Regions from separate parts of the Arthrobacter sp. CAN_A212 genome, predicted to be linked through region 2. Evidence: riboswitches for the same ligand, from Rfam matches in the RefSeq annotation. Region 2 holds a riboswitch; each other region holds the start of a gene.
The links. A riboswitch is a leader RNA that binds a small molecule or an ion and turns the genes downstream of it on or off. The one in region 2 is predicted to bind cyclic di-AMP.

Region 1: another riboswitch for cyclic di-AMP. It lies ahead of IWX64_RS04920 (NlpC/P60 family protein); the one in region 2 lies ahead of IWX64_RS07760 (C40 family peptidase).
Region 3: another riboswitch for cyclic di-AMP. It lies ahead of IWX64_RS16050 (C40 family peptidase); the one in region 2 lies ahead of IWX64_RS07760 (C40 family peptidase).

What each region holds. Positions count from the first base shown of each region.
Region 1 covers NZ_JADOUT010000003.1:135,024-139,945, reverse strand. Annotated here, with positions in the region: gene IWX64_RS04935 (MFS transporter) at 1-38, shown strand, start outside; gene serC (phosphoserine transaminase) at 57-1,187, opposite strand; gene IWX64_RS04925 (metal-dependent transcriptional regulator) at 1,436-2,143, shown strand; cyclic di-AMP (ydaO/yuaA leader) riboswitch at 2,409-2,573, shown strand; gene IWX64_RS04920 (NlpC/P60 family protein) at 2,579-3,559, shown strand; gene IWX64_RS04915 (HNH endonuclease) at 3,788-4,288, shown strand; gene mobA (molybdenum cofactor guanylyltransferase) at 4,285-4,922, shown strand, end outside.
Region 2 covers NZ_JADOUT010000007.1:99,480-104,401, reverse strand. Annotated here, with positions in the region: gene IWX64_RS07785 (YdcF family protein) at 1-83, opposite strand, end outside; gene IWX64_RS07780 (YceD family protein) at 353-919, shown strand; gene rpmF (50S ribosomal protein L32) at 922-1,125, shown strand; gene rnc (ribonuclease III) at 1,189-2,016, shown strand; gene mutM (bifunctional DNA-formamidopyrimidine glycosylase/DNA-(apurinic or apyrimidinic site) lyase) at 2,027-3,028, shown strand; cyclic di-AMP (ydaO/yuaA leader) riboswitch at 3,329-3,495, shown strand; gene IWX64_RS07760 (C40 family peptidase) at 3,499-4,383, shown strand; gene IWX64_RS07755 (NAD-dependent epimerase/dehydratase family protein) at 4,661-4,922, opposite strand, start outside.
Region 3 covers NZ_JADOUT010000038.1:405-5,326, forward strand. Annotated here, with positions in the region: gene IWX64_RS16045 (hypothetical protein) at 1-748, shown strand, start outside; gene IWX64_RS16050 (C40 family peptidase) at 884-1,792, opposite strand; cyclic di-AMP (ydaO/yuaA leader) riboswitch at 1,795-2,009, opposite strand; gene IWX64_RS16055 (F510_1955 family glycosylhydrolase) at 2,611-3,531, opposite strand; gene IWX64_RS16060 (DUF305 domain-containing protein) at 3,598-4,239, opposite strand; gene IWX64_RS16065 (hypothetical protein) at 4,357-4,860, opposite strand.

The DNA of each region.
Region 1 (4,922 bases), on a different contig from region 2:
TTGAGACCGACTTCGGGAAGCCGGCCACCGACCCCTGACAGGACGGTTCCTCCCGGTTACGAAGCCTGCCCGATCACGAAGTCGATGCACGCCAGCAGCGCCGACACGTCGTCCGGCTCAATCGAGACGAACGTCGCGATACGCAGTTGGTTGCGGCCCAGCTTCCGGTAGGGCTCGACGTCGACAATTCCGTTGGCGCGCAGCACCTTCGCCACCAGTGCGGCGTCGATGGATTCGTCGAAGTCGATGGTCGTAATGACGTTGGAGCGGTCCTCCGGGCGGGCCACGAAGGGGGTGGCGACGTCGGACGCCTCAGCCCACTCATAGATCCTGCCCGCCGAGTCGGCCGTGCGGGCGGCAGCGAACCCCAGCCCGCCGCTCTGGTTCAACCATTCGACCTGGGCGTTCAGCGTGACCAGGGTGGCCAGGGCGGGAGTGTTGTAGGTCTGGTTCAGCAGCGAATTGTCGATGGCGGTCTTGAGGCTCAGGAAGTCGGGAATCCAACGGTCCGTGGCGGCGATTCGCTCAGCGCGTTCCAGCGCGGCGGGGGAAAACAGGCCCAGCCAGAGTCCGCCGTCGGACGCGAAGTTTTTCTGCGGGGCAAAGTAGTAGACATCGGAGGCGCTGACGTCGACATCGAGGCCACCGGCCGCCGAGGTGGCGTCAATGAGGACCAGCGCGTCGGGTGCGGCGCCGTCCACCCGGTGGACCGGCGCGGCAACGCCGGTGGAGGTTTCGTTCTGCGGCCAGGCGTAGACGTCGACGCCCCCCTCAGCCTCGGGGGTGGGGCGCGTCCCGGGAGGGGAGGTGATGACCGAGGACGCCTGCAGGAAGGGCGCCCGGTTGGTCGCGGACGCGAACTTGGAACCGAATTCCCCGAACGACAGATGCTGGGCCTTGTCCTGCACCAGCCCGAAGGACGCTACGTCCCAGAAAGCGGTCGACCCGCCGACGCCCAGGACCACTTCATAGCCGGCCGGCGCAGAAAACAGCTGGCTGAGGCCCTCGCGGACGGAACCGACAAGGTTCCGCACCGGTGCCTGACGGTGGGAGGTTCCCAGCAGCGTTCGGCCAGCCTGCGTCAACGCCTCCAACTGGGCGTCGCGAACCTTCGACGGGCCAGCACCAAAGCGCCCGTCGGCGGGGAGGAGCCCCGCGGGGATCTTTTGGTCCGGGGAAATGCTCATGGTCTCTCCAAGCGGTTGGCGCGGGACGTCGTCGGGATACATTCTGCCGCACGGCGGCCTAGCCCCCGCAATTATGAACAGCCCTACGCCGCGCCCCTCGTAGGGCAGCCAATTGCCGTGGCCAGCAGGAAATGGGTTAACCTTGGGAGGCGTAGAACTTGTGTTCGGCGCTGGCATCAGGCGCCGCGCTTGCACCGCGAAAGCCGCCCGCTGTTCCATCCCGCACCAGTGCCTAGGAGCTGAACCGCATGACGGACCTCATCGATACCACTGAGATGTATCTGCGGACCATCCTGGAACTGGAGGAGGAGAACATTGTTGCCCTCCGCGCCCGGATCGCTGAACGCCTCCGCCATTCAGGCCCCACCGTCTCGCAGACCATCGGACGGATGGAGCGCGACGGACTGGTGGTGGTGTCCGGCGACCGTCACCTCGAATTCACTGACCTGGGACGGCGCCGCGCGATCGGTGTAATGCGGAAGCACCGCCTTGCTGAACGGCTGCTGTCGGATGTGATCGGCCTCGACTGGGCCTACGTCCACGAGGAAGCCTGCCGCTGGGAGCACGTCATGAGCGAACGGGTTGAGCAACGCCTCTACGAGCTGCTCGGCAAGCCGACCGAGTCTCCCTACGGCAACCCCATCCCCGGGCTGGAAGCGTTGGGCGGCCCGCCCGCCGAAGGGTTCTCGGTTGGGGTGCGCAGCCTTTCATCGGTGATCGGCACTTCCCCGGCCGGATCTGTGATTACCCTGGTCCGGCTTGCGGAACCCATCCAGGTGGACCCGGAGCTGCTTTCCCAACTGGACGAGGGTGGATTGCGTCCCGGAACTGCCATCTCTGTGCAGTCGGTCGGGGACTACGTCTCGGTCCGAGTGGACGGTATCGAGGGTGCGCTGGAGCTCCCACACGAGGTGGCAGCCCACGTGTTCGTGTCTGTTTCCCCAGCCGCCGGCTAGCGCCGAAGGGCAGCCGCGTGGCTCTGAACCGCGGATGGTCCAGACAAGTTGCCCTCCTTTGGGGTAACGAACGAATATCTTTCGAGTGAACCTCATCATCTAGAAGCCGGTAGCTGTGAAGGACCGATGTGATGGCCGTAACCATCTCCATACCATTCCGTGACCGGAATGTGACATTAGGTTTGATCTGATGTACCGTCGATCTCGTGCCCAATTCTTCTAGGTTGGTCACTCTCGAGCAGATCGCCTAGCTCTGCCACTGCCCGAGATCCGTTCGCACAATTCGCATGGCAGAGGCGGGGGAACCACATTAGTGGGTTTCGCAAGAAATCCTGGGGTTAAGTCGTGCCATTCCGAAAAGGAACCGCGCGGCCGGGTGACTCCCATCCGAATCCGACAGCTCACCTCGCAGGCAATTGGGAGAGGCAATCGAACGTGTCATGTAACTCTGCTCTGGGCCGCCACCGTGCCGTCCGCACCAACCCCTTGACCGCCATCTCAGATGCCGTGTCCTCCAACGCTGGTTCGGTCGGTCGTCAGGCCGCAGTCCTCGCGGCAGCAACCGGCCTGGTACTGACCGGCGGAGTATCAGCCAACGCCGCTGATCTCTCCCCCCAGGCTAACGAGCGAGCCACCATCGCCTCCACTCTGGAAATCCAGGCGGCACCGGCAGTTGTCGAAGCTCCGGCAGACGCCGAGATCGCCTTCAACCGCACAGCGGTCAAGGCTGTCGCAGCCCCCGCGGTAGTCAAAGCCCCGGCAGTCAAGGTTCAGGCCGAAACGGTTGCCGAGATCGAAGAAACCCCCGTCGAGGCACCGGCAGCAGAGCCCGTCGCCACGGAGCCCGCTGTCTCCGAGCCGGTAACTGTAGCCCCAGCGGTCGCAGCAGAACCAGTCGCGCCAGCAGCACCTGCCGTAGTCGTTCCGGCAGCTCCGGCAGCCGCAGTCACTCCAGCAGCCCCAGCAGCCCCAGCCCCAGCAGCCCCAGCCCCAGCAGCCCCAGCCCCAGCAGCCCCAGCCCCAGCAGCCCCAGCCGCACCGGCTCCCAAGGCTCCAGCCGCCAAGAAGACCCCCGCCGTATCCTCAGGCGTGGCCGCCACCATTGCTGCCGCAGCCCAGGGCCAGCTCGGTGTCACCCAGGACTGCACCCGCCTTGTGAGCAACGCCCTTGCAGCCGCAGGCATCAACTTCCACGGCTGGCCAGCCGGATACCTTTCCCTGGGCCGCACGGTCAGCGGCGGCGAGGCCATCCCCGGCGACCTCATCTACTACGCAGACGGTGGCGCTGGCGTTGCCCACATCGCCGTCTACATCGGCGGCGGCAAGGCCGTCCACGGTGGATTCAACGGCAACCAGACGGTAGTCGCCCCCGCCGATCTCGGTTCCGGCCCGGTCTACATCCGCGTCGGCGGCTAACCCACCACGAACCACCAGAAAGGACCCGGAGGATTTCGATCCCCGGGTCCTTTCTGCGTCTGGGGCCGTCACTCCAGAGGTACGACACGCACGACACGGGCGGCCACCAGCGGTGAGAATTGGCAAACCGGGTGCCAGCCGAACTACCCTTACATAAAATAAGTCAGTTGTAGTCCTGTTTCCCCGGACCACAGGGACGCGGGCAATTCTCGGCAAAGAGGAATGTGCATGCGCACTCTCGTTCTGAATGCTGGATATGAGCCACTGGCGGTAGTGACCTTCCGCCGGGCGCTGGTCCTTGTGCTCGCGGGCAAGGCAAGTGTCGTCGCGGAGGGGGAGGAACCGGTGATCGGACCCAACGAAATCCTCGGTCGGCCCTCGGTCATCCTGCTGAACCGGTACGTGAAAATTCCCTACCGGCACACCCTTGTTGCTACCCGGCGGGGTGTCCTGCGGCGTGACAACCACCTGTGCGCCTATTGCGGCAAAGCCGCCGCCACCATCGACCACGTCTTCCCCCGGTCCCGCGGCGGGGACTCGAGCTGGGAGAACCTGGTGGCCTGCTGTCTGCGGTGCAACAACGACAAGGGCGACAAAACCCTCGCCTCGCTCGGCTGGCAGCTCCGGATGACCCCGCAGCCGCCCCGCGGGAACCCCTGGCAGCTTCGCGAGATTGAGAAGCCTGCCCCACAGTGGAGCGCTTTCCTCCGCTCGGAGACCGCCGCTTGAGTGCTCAGTCACCCGTTGTCTTCAACGCCGTTGTGCTGTCTGGGGGGCGCTCGTCCCGCCTGGGAGGCACACCGAAGGCCCGCCTGGAACGCGATGGGCGGAGCTTGCTCGACCTCACCTGTCTCGCCGTAGCAGACGCGCGCCGGGTGGTGGTAGTGGGACCCGAGGAACATTCGCTGGCCGGTGGACTTGGCTCGGACGGCGCAACCACAACGCCCGCCGACGGACAGCTGCTCCGTGAGTTTGTCCGAGAGTCGCCGCCCTTTGGTGGGCCCGCCGCCGCACTGGCTGCCGCCGTCGACCACTTGGGTGACGACGACGCACCGTGGCTTCTGGTCATGGCCTGCGACATGCCCCGGGTCGACCAGGCCATTCCTGCCCTGCTGGCGGCCGCGGCCGGCGACGCCGAGTCTTCGTACATGGCCCGCGACGGCGGGCGGGACCAGCCGCTGGCCGCGCTGTACCGAATGGATTCCCTCCGTGACGCGGTGGCGGCGGTCCACCGGAGCGGCGGCGCCCAGAATCTATCGATGAAGGCACTCCTTGCTAGGGTGCAATGGAGAGCAATCGACGTTCCGCCGGGAAGCACCGCCGACGTCGACACCTGGGCTGACGCCCAAACCCTCGGTGTCTC
Region 2 (4,922 bases):
AGCCAGATGCAGGTCAACGCCACCAGGGCCGCCGTCGACCGTTGCAGCCATCGCCACAGCACTCGGGTCGGGGGGATTCTCACCGGGTCAACCTTACGGGCAGGCCACCAGCTGGGGCCGTAACCGCCCGCAAAGCGTCCGCACAGACCGGACCACACCCGCGTGGCGCGTTTGGCTCTGCCCATAATCCGTGGTGAGGTGGGGCATGAGCGGCACTAGCCGCCGTCGTCGGCGGCTGTCGCTTGCCGAACCCTCCGGCTCTGGTTTGAGCCGGGCGGGCTAATCAGGCTAAGATGATACGTCGGTCATATGTTCTACAGGAGTTCCCATTAAGAGCGATCTCAGTTCGCCTTTGATTTTCAACGTCAAGGACCTCGGGCGCAGCCCGGGCAGCATGCGAACAATCGAAGAACATGTACCCGCACCAAAGGATTTCGGTGTGGTTCTCATCGGTGTTCAGGAAGGTTCCCCCGTGGAACTGGATCTGAGACTGGAGGCTGTGCACGAGGGAATTCTGGTATCAGGTACCGCAGACGTCGAGATCGTGGGCGAATGTGGCCGGTGCCTGGATCCCATCAAGTACAGCAGCAGCGTCGATGTGCAGGAGCTTTTCTACTACGACGACGTCGAGTTGTCCGAGGGAGAAGAACCTGTTGAAGAGCACCGGGTTGATCGGGATTCAATTGATCTTGAGCCGGTGCTTCGGGACGCAGTGGTAACGTCACTGCCGTTCCAGCCGGTGTGCCGGGAGGACTGTGAGGGTCTGTGCTCTGAATGTGGAGCCCGCCTCGCGGATGACCCCGATCATCAGCACGAAATTTTGGATCCCCGCTGGGCGGCCCTTACCGGGCTGACCAGCACTGCAGCGTCAAGCGACGTGGCAGCAAGTACAGAGTCTGTCGAGAGAGAAGAGAGTTAGTCGTGGCTGTTCCTAAGCGGAAAATGTCCCGCTCGAATACCCGTGCACGTCGGTCCCAGTGGAAGGCAACTGCCCCCAAACTGGTGAAGACCGTGGAGAACGGCCGCGTTACCTACAGCCTGGCTCACCAGGCCAAGGTAGTCACCGACTCCGCCGGCACTGCACTGTTCCTTGAGTACAAGGGACGCAAGGTAGCCGACGTCTAACGACCGCTGTGTGCCCGGCATCGCCGGTGCCTGCAGCGTTCTTATGCGAGTGCGTAAGTAGACGTGGCTAATACTGAAGACCTTTTGAAGCGTCTCGGTGTCTCAATTGACGCCGGGACGCTTCGTCTTGCCCTGACGCACCGCTCCTTCGCCTATGAGCATGGCGGTATCCCCACCAACGAACGCCTCGAATTCCTTGGTGATTCGGTGTTGGGGCTGGCGGTCACCGACGCGCTGTACCGGGACAACCCCGAGCTGTCGGAGGGTGACCTCGCCAAACGGCGCTCCGCGGTCGTCAGCACCCGTGCCCTGGCCGGGATTGCCCGCGACCTGGAGCTGGGCCAGCATGTCCTGCTGGGCCAGGGCGAGAAGCTGACCAACGGGCGGAACAAGGCATCGATTCTCGCTGACACGATGGAAGCCGTCATTGGCGCGACCTACCTCAGCAACGGGATCGAAATAGCCCGGGCCATGGTGATGCGCCTGGTGGGTCCCCTGTTGGGAAGCGCTGCCGCCATGGGCGCCGGCACCGACTGGAAGACCAATATCCAGGAGATCGCCGCTGCGCGCCGCCTGGGCACCATCGACTACAAGGTCACCGGATTCGGCCCCGACCACGCCCGCACCTTCGAAGCACTCCTCACGGTCGGAGGCAAGCCCTATGGCTCCGGATCGGGTCCTTCCAAGAAGGAAGCCGAACAGGAGGCTGCTGCCGCCTCCTGGAAGATGCTCCGGGTTATCGCCGCTGAACCCAAAACAGCGGCCCAGACGGTAGTGGTCCCGGTTGAAGTGCCCAACGTCGCCCACGACGGGATTCACCCTGACGGCGCTGACACTGTTCCTGACCCTGTCATCGGCTTCGCCAATCCGGCATCCGCCGCGTCGGCTTAAGCACGCACCCATGCCAGAGCTTCCCGAGGTCGAGGTGGTGCGCCGTGGCCTCGCGCGCTGGGTCCTGGGACGCACCATTGACGACGTCGACATCCTCGACCCGCGGTCGATCCGCCGCCACGCCCTCGGCGGCGAGGACTTCACCGGCAATCTGGTGGGCGCCCGGGTCCTGGACGTAGTCCGCCGGGGCAAGTTCCTCTGGCTCCCGCTGGCAGCTACCGCAAAGCCGTCAGACACTGCAGCTACGGCCGACACAGACACTGCAGGACCGCCTGTTGCACTGATGGCGCATCTCGGGATGAGCGGGCAACTGCTCGTCCAGGACGCCGAAGCACCCGAGGAGAAACACCTTCGGGTCCGGCTCACGCTCTCTGCGGCGTCCACTGCCGACGCCGGACCGCTCCCGAGGGAACTCCGCTTCGTCGATCAACGCATCTTCGGTGGCCTCTTCGTGACGTCGATGATTCCCACCGCCGACGGTCACGCCGGTGGCCTCGGCGAAAGCCCGCTGCCACTGATCCCCGTCGAGGCGGCCCACATTGCGCGAGACCCACTGGACCCGGCGTTCTCCTTTGCCGACTTCTATGCGAAGTTGCGCCGGCGCAGGACGGGCATCAAGCGGGCGCTCCTGGATCAGTCACTGGTCTCGGGTATCGGCAATATCTACGCCGATGAGGCGCTCTGGTCTGCCCGCGTGCACTATGCACGACCCACCGAAACGATGCGACGGGGCGATGCGCTCCGACTGATCGATGCCTGCCGCGACGTCATGCTGCGCGCACTGGACGCCGGCGGGACCAGCTTCGACTCCCTGTATGTGAACGTCAACGGGACCTCAGGGTATTTCGCGCGTTCCCTCAACGCCTACGGCAGGGAGGGCGAACCGTGTACCCGCTGTGCCGCCGACCCGGGATTCCACGGTAGCTCCCTGATCCGCCGTGAAATGTTCATGAACCGGTCCTCGTTCAGCTGTCCCCGCTGCCAGCCAAAGCCCCGCAACGGGCGCTGGTAAGCGGTAGTCCGGTTAGGCGGTATCACGGTTTTTGCGCAACGCCGCGGGCGCCGACTAGTTCTCCACACCGGGGCCTTGCCCACATACCGGGGGAGAAGCCGCCGCGGGCGTCGACCGTGCGGGACCATCATGCAATGGAAACCTTCCCAGCGCCCGAGCATGGTTCATCACCCCGACGCGAGTTATCGAATCGCTACCCATCACAGCGCCGCCGTAATACAAATGTGACAAAACTGGACGACCCTAGGTACAGTGGTCAGCGCGCAGGGTTCCGTTCAACTCAGCGTCCTCCCGACAGATTGCCCAATTCTGCCGATGTCGTGAGGTCCGTCCGCACATATCCGGCAGAAGCGGAGGAACCAATAGTGGCCGTCGATCGACGGCCTTGGGGTGAAGACTCGATTTCGAGTCCGGGTGGCTCCCATCCGAATCCGACAGCTAACTTCGTAGGCATCGGGAGAGGCTAGATCATGTCCAAGAATCACATCGCGCGTCACCGCGCCACCCCACCGAGCGCGCTCAAGACCGTTTCCAAAGCAGTCAGCTCACACGCTGGCGCCTTCGGCCGTCCAGCCGCTGTGGTTGTCGCCGCATCCGGTCTCATGCTCAGTGCCGGACTCCCGGCCAATGCAGCCGGTGAAATCACCGTCCAGCCAGCCGCCTCGGCGCCAGCCGTCCAGAGCGCTGGATCAGCAACCTACACCGTTCAGGCCGGGGACACCCTCGGAAACATCGCTGCAGCCCAGGGTGTCAGCCTTGAGTCGCTGTTCGCCCTGAACGGCCTCAGCTACGACTCGGTCATCTTCCCGGGTGACGTTATTTCCCTTTCGGGCGGCACCACCCAGGCCACCCAGGTAGCAGCACCAGCACCCGCTGCGGCACCAGCCGCCGCGGTGACCGTTGCCGCGCCGGCTCCGGCCGCGCCGGCTCCGGCCGCTCCAGCCGAGACCAGCACCCTGGGCATCACCACCGCCTCTGAAGCCATCACCCCGATGGCAGCAGCATCCACCGGTGGACAGGCATCGAGCTCAGGCATCGTTGGCACCGCGCTGTCGATGGTCGGCTCGGGCTACGTCTACGGTGGCACCACCCCGGGCGCCTGGGACTGCTCAGGCTTCACGCAGTGGGTCTTCGCCCAGCACGGCATCGACCTGCCCCGCACCAGCCAGGCACAGATGGCTGCCTCAGCCCGCACCAGCAACCCGCAGCCAGGTGACCTCGTCATCCAGAACGGCGGCGGACACGTCGGCATCTACATTGGTGACGGCCAGATGGTCAGCGCGCTGAACCCCAGCCAGGGCACCCTGGTCCACGCGGTCGACGCAATGCCTGTTGTTGGGTACTACACTCCCTAAGTGTCTGACCGGTTGTGTCTGACCAGGCTTAGCCTCTGACCAGGCTTAGCCTCTGACCGGGGGTTCGTAGGCTGAAGGCCGTCAGGCTTGAAGCCGTCGCCGCAGGCAACCTGAGGAGATCGGGCACAACTAACGAATGCGCCATCGGAGAATTCCGGTGGCGCATTCGTGTGTCCACTTTCGCGCTCATATGCGCATTTTCACCGACGTATGGTCCCGGAGCGTACGCCCCAGTATTCAGCGGGCAGAGGATATTCGGTGTGCAGAGGACTCCTGGCTACAGCTGCCGGTAGTGCTCCGAGAGCCTGGCCAGGCCCTCATCGAGTGACACGCCGGGCGTCCAGCCCAGCAGGTCGCGGGTACGCCGCTGATCGAACCAGTGTGCAGTGGAGAGTTGCTCCGCCAGGAACCGGGTCATCGGTGGTTCCGCATCGGCCCCGCTGCGCTGCCACACGAACTCAACCAGCGACCCCGCGCCACGTGCCACCCTTCCGGGAACGCTCCACCGCGGCGGGCGAACCCCACCCGCCCGGCAGATG
Region 3 (4,922 bases), on a different contig from region 2:
AGGTGAACAGCAGGGGCAACCATGGACCTCTACCTACCCGGTGCTGCTCGACCTGTGTCACCTGGGCTTATCTCCGAACAGCACGATGATGGGTGAGACAGCCCGGCTGGTCGCGCGCAACTGCCGGTGGGAGTATGACGGATTGCCCTTTTTCGCCGGTGAAGTCGACTGCTGCATTAATGCTGGCACTATTCTGATCGGCACCTACCTAGGCATCGACGTCGGCCCGGTGGTGCAGCGACTCGTGGCCGACCAATTGCCTGATGGTGGCTGGAACTGCTGGGCCGAGTCCCGTTCGGCTCCCGGATCTTTCGCGAGCACTCTTGACGTAGTCGACGCCCTACTGAGGTGGGAGCGACACACTGGTAGGTCCGAGGAGGTCCGCAGGGCTCGCTATGAGGGCGAGGAGTATTTGCTTCGACGCAGCCTGTTCCGGTCCTTGCGCACCGGTGAGGTGGTGAACCCGAGATGGCTTCAGTTTTCCTACCCTCCCCGCTGGCACTATGACCTGCTCAAGGCGACGAGCTACTTCGCCCTGCGTGGCGGACCGGCTGATCCGCGGCTGGCCGAGGCGGTCGAACATGTTCGCGCGAAGCGTCAGCCAGATGGAGGTTGGCTGCTGGATAAGACTCACCCCGGCGCGGTCCACTTTCGATTCGAAGAACCCGATGGCAGCTCGAGTCGGTGGAACACCCTCAGGGCACTCCGGGTTCTGCGCTGGTACGACGCAGCAAACATCTCCGGCTAGCAAGTACGACACCGTGAGAAAAACAGCGGCATGTCGAGTCAGGGTTGAACGGAACACATAAGTGGCAGGTGCCCTCCGTCCAGGGTACCTGCCACTTATGTTCAGTTCACGGAACGAGTCCGAGAGCTTGAGATGTTAGCCGTTGACTCGCACGAAGTATGAACCGGCGAGATCGGACAGTGGGTGCTCCATCGTCAGGTTGGCACCGTTCATGCCGCTGCTGATGACCTTGCCACCGCCAACGTAGATCGCGATGTGTCCGGCGTTGATCACGAGGTCACCCGGCGCTGGCGAGGATACAACCGAGCCGTACTGAGCGAACTGTGAGGGGCCGAGGTCGCCGACGTTCAGGCCGATGGAGCGCAGAGCGCGTTCGACGAGGACGGTGCAGTCCTGGATGGACCCGATCTGCCCATAGGCCGAAGCGACCAGTGCTGCGCCGACTCCGCTGGCTGAAACTGACGGAGCTGCCTTAGCTGCAGACGCAATCGGGGTGATGGGGCTGGAAGCCAAGGTCATCATTGCTGGTTCTGCGGAAACGGGTGCCGCTGCTGGAGCGGGTGCTGCTGCCTGAACGGCTGGTGCTGCTGCCGGAGCGACTGGTGCAGGTGCCGAGTAGAAGGCCTGGCTTGCAGTAGCTGCTGGCACGGCTGCCGCGCTGACGGCTGCCCCACCGGTGAGCTGGATCTGCTGTCCGGGGTAGATGACCGAGGCGTAGGACAGCCCGTTCTGCGCCAGGAGGGTGTCGAGGTTGATACCATTCTGTGCCGCGATTGCGCCCAGGGTGTCCCCGGCAGCAACAGTGTGAACTCCGGAAGCGGCGGGTGCTGAGACTGCGGAGGCGGTCGTTGCTTCGCCCTGCGTGTAGGTTCCTGCGTGGGCGGTCGCTCCGACGGAGAAGACGAGGCTGCCGGTCGCGACGGCGATGATGGCTGGCTTGCCCAGTGCTACGGCATTGGTCTTGGCGGACTGGGTCAGACCTTCAAGAGCGATGGAGTGGGTGGTGGCCGCGCGGTGGCGTGCCGAAATGGACTTACGTGACATGGTGGTTGCCTCTCCCATGCCTGCGGGGTGAGCTGTCGGGTTCGGATGGGAGTCACCCGGCCGTCCACCATCCTTGAGCTTTCTGCCCATCGCAAACGATGCGGCAGATTTGCACTGGATAGTCAGATCGACTTAACCCCGAGGGTCACCGCGTGCGGTGGCCCGGTGGAAACGTGGTTCCCCCGTCCCTGCCATCTGGATTGTGCGAACGGGTCCCGGTGCAGCGGCAGGGCTCGGCATTCTGCGCGGGATTATGATCTCGGCGGGGTGCCGGGATCACTCGAATGAGAGTACCCCACCCAGGTATGGATGTCACGTTACGGTTACGGCCCTCTTTAGGGTGTTGCCCTACTCACGGGTAACCGACGGTCGAGGGACCCCATTTCGCCTCTTGGTTCTCCCGGAGAAACTGGACTTAACCACCAGTGCTCGGCTCGGATCACGGCGGACAACATGGCCGCCAACCACGGCAGCGCGAGTGTACCGATCCAGATCGAGGTGGTGAGTGGTTCCTCCGATGACTCCGGGGCCTCGCGGATCCCAGGCGCGATCGCAGCCGCAGCAATTGCGCCTGGGATGGTGGCCGCGATTTTCGCAGCCGAAGACGGCGAGAGGTCGGTCTACACCGACCCTGCCGTTTTGCGTGCCGGCGACTCAAATCAAACCTATGAAGGCGTTTCGGCCCCCGTGCCCGGGTCCACTTCTCGGGATCATTCGATACCGTCGGTGCCGTCGGCGACGGTGAATAGCGCTTCCGCCGCAAGGTGCCCGAATGGCCGGATCGCCGCTTCCTGTAGCGATGCGTGCTTCACCAGCAACTACTGATGGTTGGATCTGATGTCCGTGAAGGTTTGCCCGTTGTCATTAGAGACCTGGACACTGTTTTCGGTCGCCACCCAGATCCGCAGTGTGGAGTCGTCGAGCAGCTGAGTGGCAACCGCTGCTGCCTCGCCGGGAGCTGAACCCTGTTCGACCCAGGTCAGACCAGCGTCAGCGCTGGTATGGATCTGCCCCTCGGGCGTGATTCCGGCGGCTTTCCCTTCAGAAAGTGCCGTGAACATCAGCAACGGTGCCTCCGGCACGGCTGCCCACGTCACGCCGCCGTCGGTGGAGCGTTGCAGGCCTTCCTCGGTGGTCGCGAGCACAACACTGTCCCGGGGGCTGGCGGCCAGGTTGAACACGGGTATCTGCTCTGCCACGGGCTGCCATAAGGTCCCCTCGGCACTGGTCTGAAGCTGGCCGTCGAAACCGACTATTCCGCCGTCGGTGATGGCGAGGGCATGGAAGTCGGACTCTCCTTGCCGGGACAGCGGTTCCCAGGTTCGGCCTCGATCGGTGGACCGGATCAGCCCCACCGGGTCGGGCAAATTGGTTCCCGAACCGGGATGACCCGAGGCATATAGGTCGCCGTTCCCTGCCGTGGTGAAGCCCATCAGGTCGATGGTCGGCCCGATCTGGATTGCTGGCGACTCCGAGATGTCGAACAGCCCATCATGGGTGGCCAGCAAGACCTGGTTCGTGTCCGGATTCACGCTCATTCCGTGGACGTGACCGGTGGGGTAGCCCTGCGCGCTTGTGGCAGAGCCGGAGGATTCGCTGGTGCCGGAGCTCGGTGCCGCCTGCGGTGAGCAGGCCGTGAGGACCAGGAGGCCGGCCGTGAGAACCACGAGCTTGGCGTGTCGTTGCGGGTATAAGAGAAAAAGTTTGGTGCGGGGCACGGTGATGATCTTTCGGGTCACAGGAAGTAAGGGAGAAAGTGGGGAGGGCCAGATGTCTAGCCCTCCCCCTAGTGAACTCGCGGCAGGTTAGAGCTCGGAGAGTAGTTCTTCCATCTCCTGGATTTCGGCCTGCTGGGTTTCCACGATCGTCTCAGCGAGATCGATCGCTTCCGGGTTCTCGCCGTTGTCAATTTCTTCCTGCGCCATGTCGATCGCACCGTTGTGGTGTTCGGTCATGAACTCAAGGAACATCCGGGCAGCGTCGTCACCTTCGGCTGATTGCAGTTCGGCCATCTGATCCTCGTCCAGCATCCCGTCCATGCCACCCATGGACCCCATGTCATGCCCGTCCATGCCACCTTCGGGCATGACCGGCCGGTCCCAGGCTTCTAGCCAGCTGGTCATGGTTTCTATTTCGGGGCCCTGCGCAGCTTTGATCCTGGTGGAGAGGTCGGTGATCTCAGGGCTGATGCCGTCCTTGGCGAGCATCATGTCGCTCATTTCCACTGCCTGCTGGTGGTGGGGAATCATCATCTGGGCGAACATGGCATCGGCGCTGTTGTGTTCGGCGGACACCTCAGCACCGGATTCGGGTGCTGACGGTAATGATTCCTGGGTGGAAGCGGTTGGTTCGACCCCCGGGGTGGCGGGTTCGTTGTCGCTTCCGCACCCTGCAAGGGTGATGATGGCTGCGACGCTCAGTGCTGAGAGGGAGAGGTAGCGCTTCATGGTGATCTGATCCTTAGTGAATTCATCTGATGAATAGTCTGTAGTGGGTCCCATGCTGGGCGTGTAGGCCGTCGGGTGCGCGCAATCGCGTTCACTACGACGGCAGGTGCCGGTGTTTTATGTCCGGCTGATACAGAGTTGAATCAGAGAAGGAACAGGGATCGAGAGGGGTCGCAAGCGGATCAATGGCGGACCGCGCAGAAGCACTGACCCGGGAACGAATTGGCCGGAACGTACCAGGAACGCCAGGGCGGCGACGACGATGACCGCCAGGAGACACATCCCCAGGGCCGCGCCGTCGTTGCCGCAAGACCCAATACACCCCTGTCCCAATTCGCCGGCGCTCTCTCCCGGGGGGGCTGCGGGGACATCGTTTGCCTGGACGTGGTGGGAACCGCTCAGGGACGTCGCATGTTCGGTGTCCGCTGTCATGGAGCTGGTCGAAAGCACTGCGCCGTGGGCTGAGGCGCCTTGCGCCGAAGCACCGTGCGTTGACGAGCCGTGACCGCCCATCCATACGTGCATTGCGAGGATCCCGATGATCATGGCGGTAAACCAGAGAAAGGTCAGGGCTGAACGCGACAGGTCGAGCGCTATCCTTTGCCTGGTGGTGCCTGTCACTGCCGTTACCCTTTCCTGTCCGTTGATTATTTCCAGCCTAGTGAACTCCGGGCTTGGTCCTC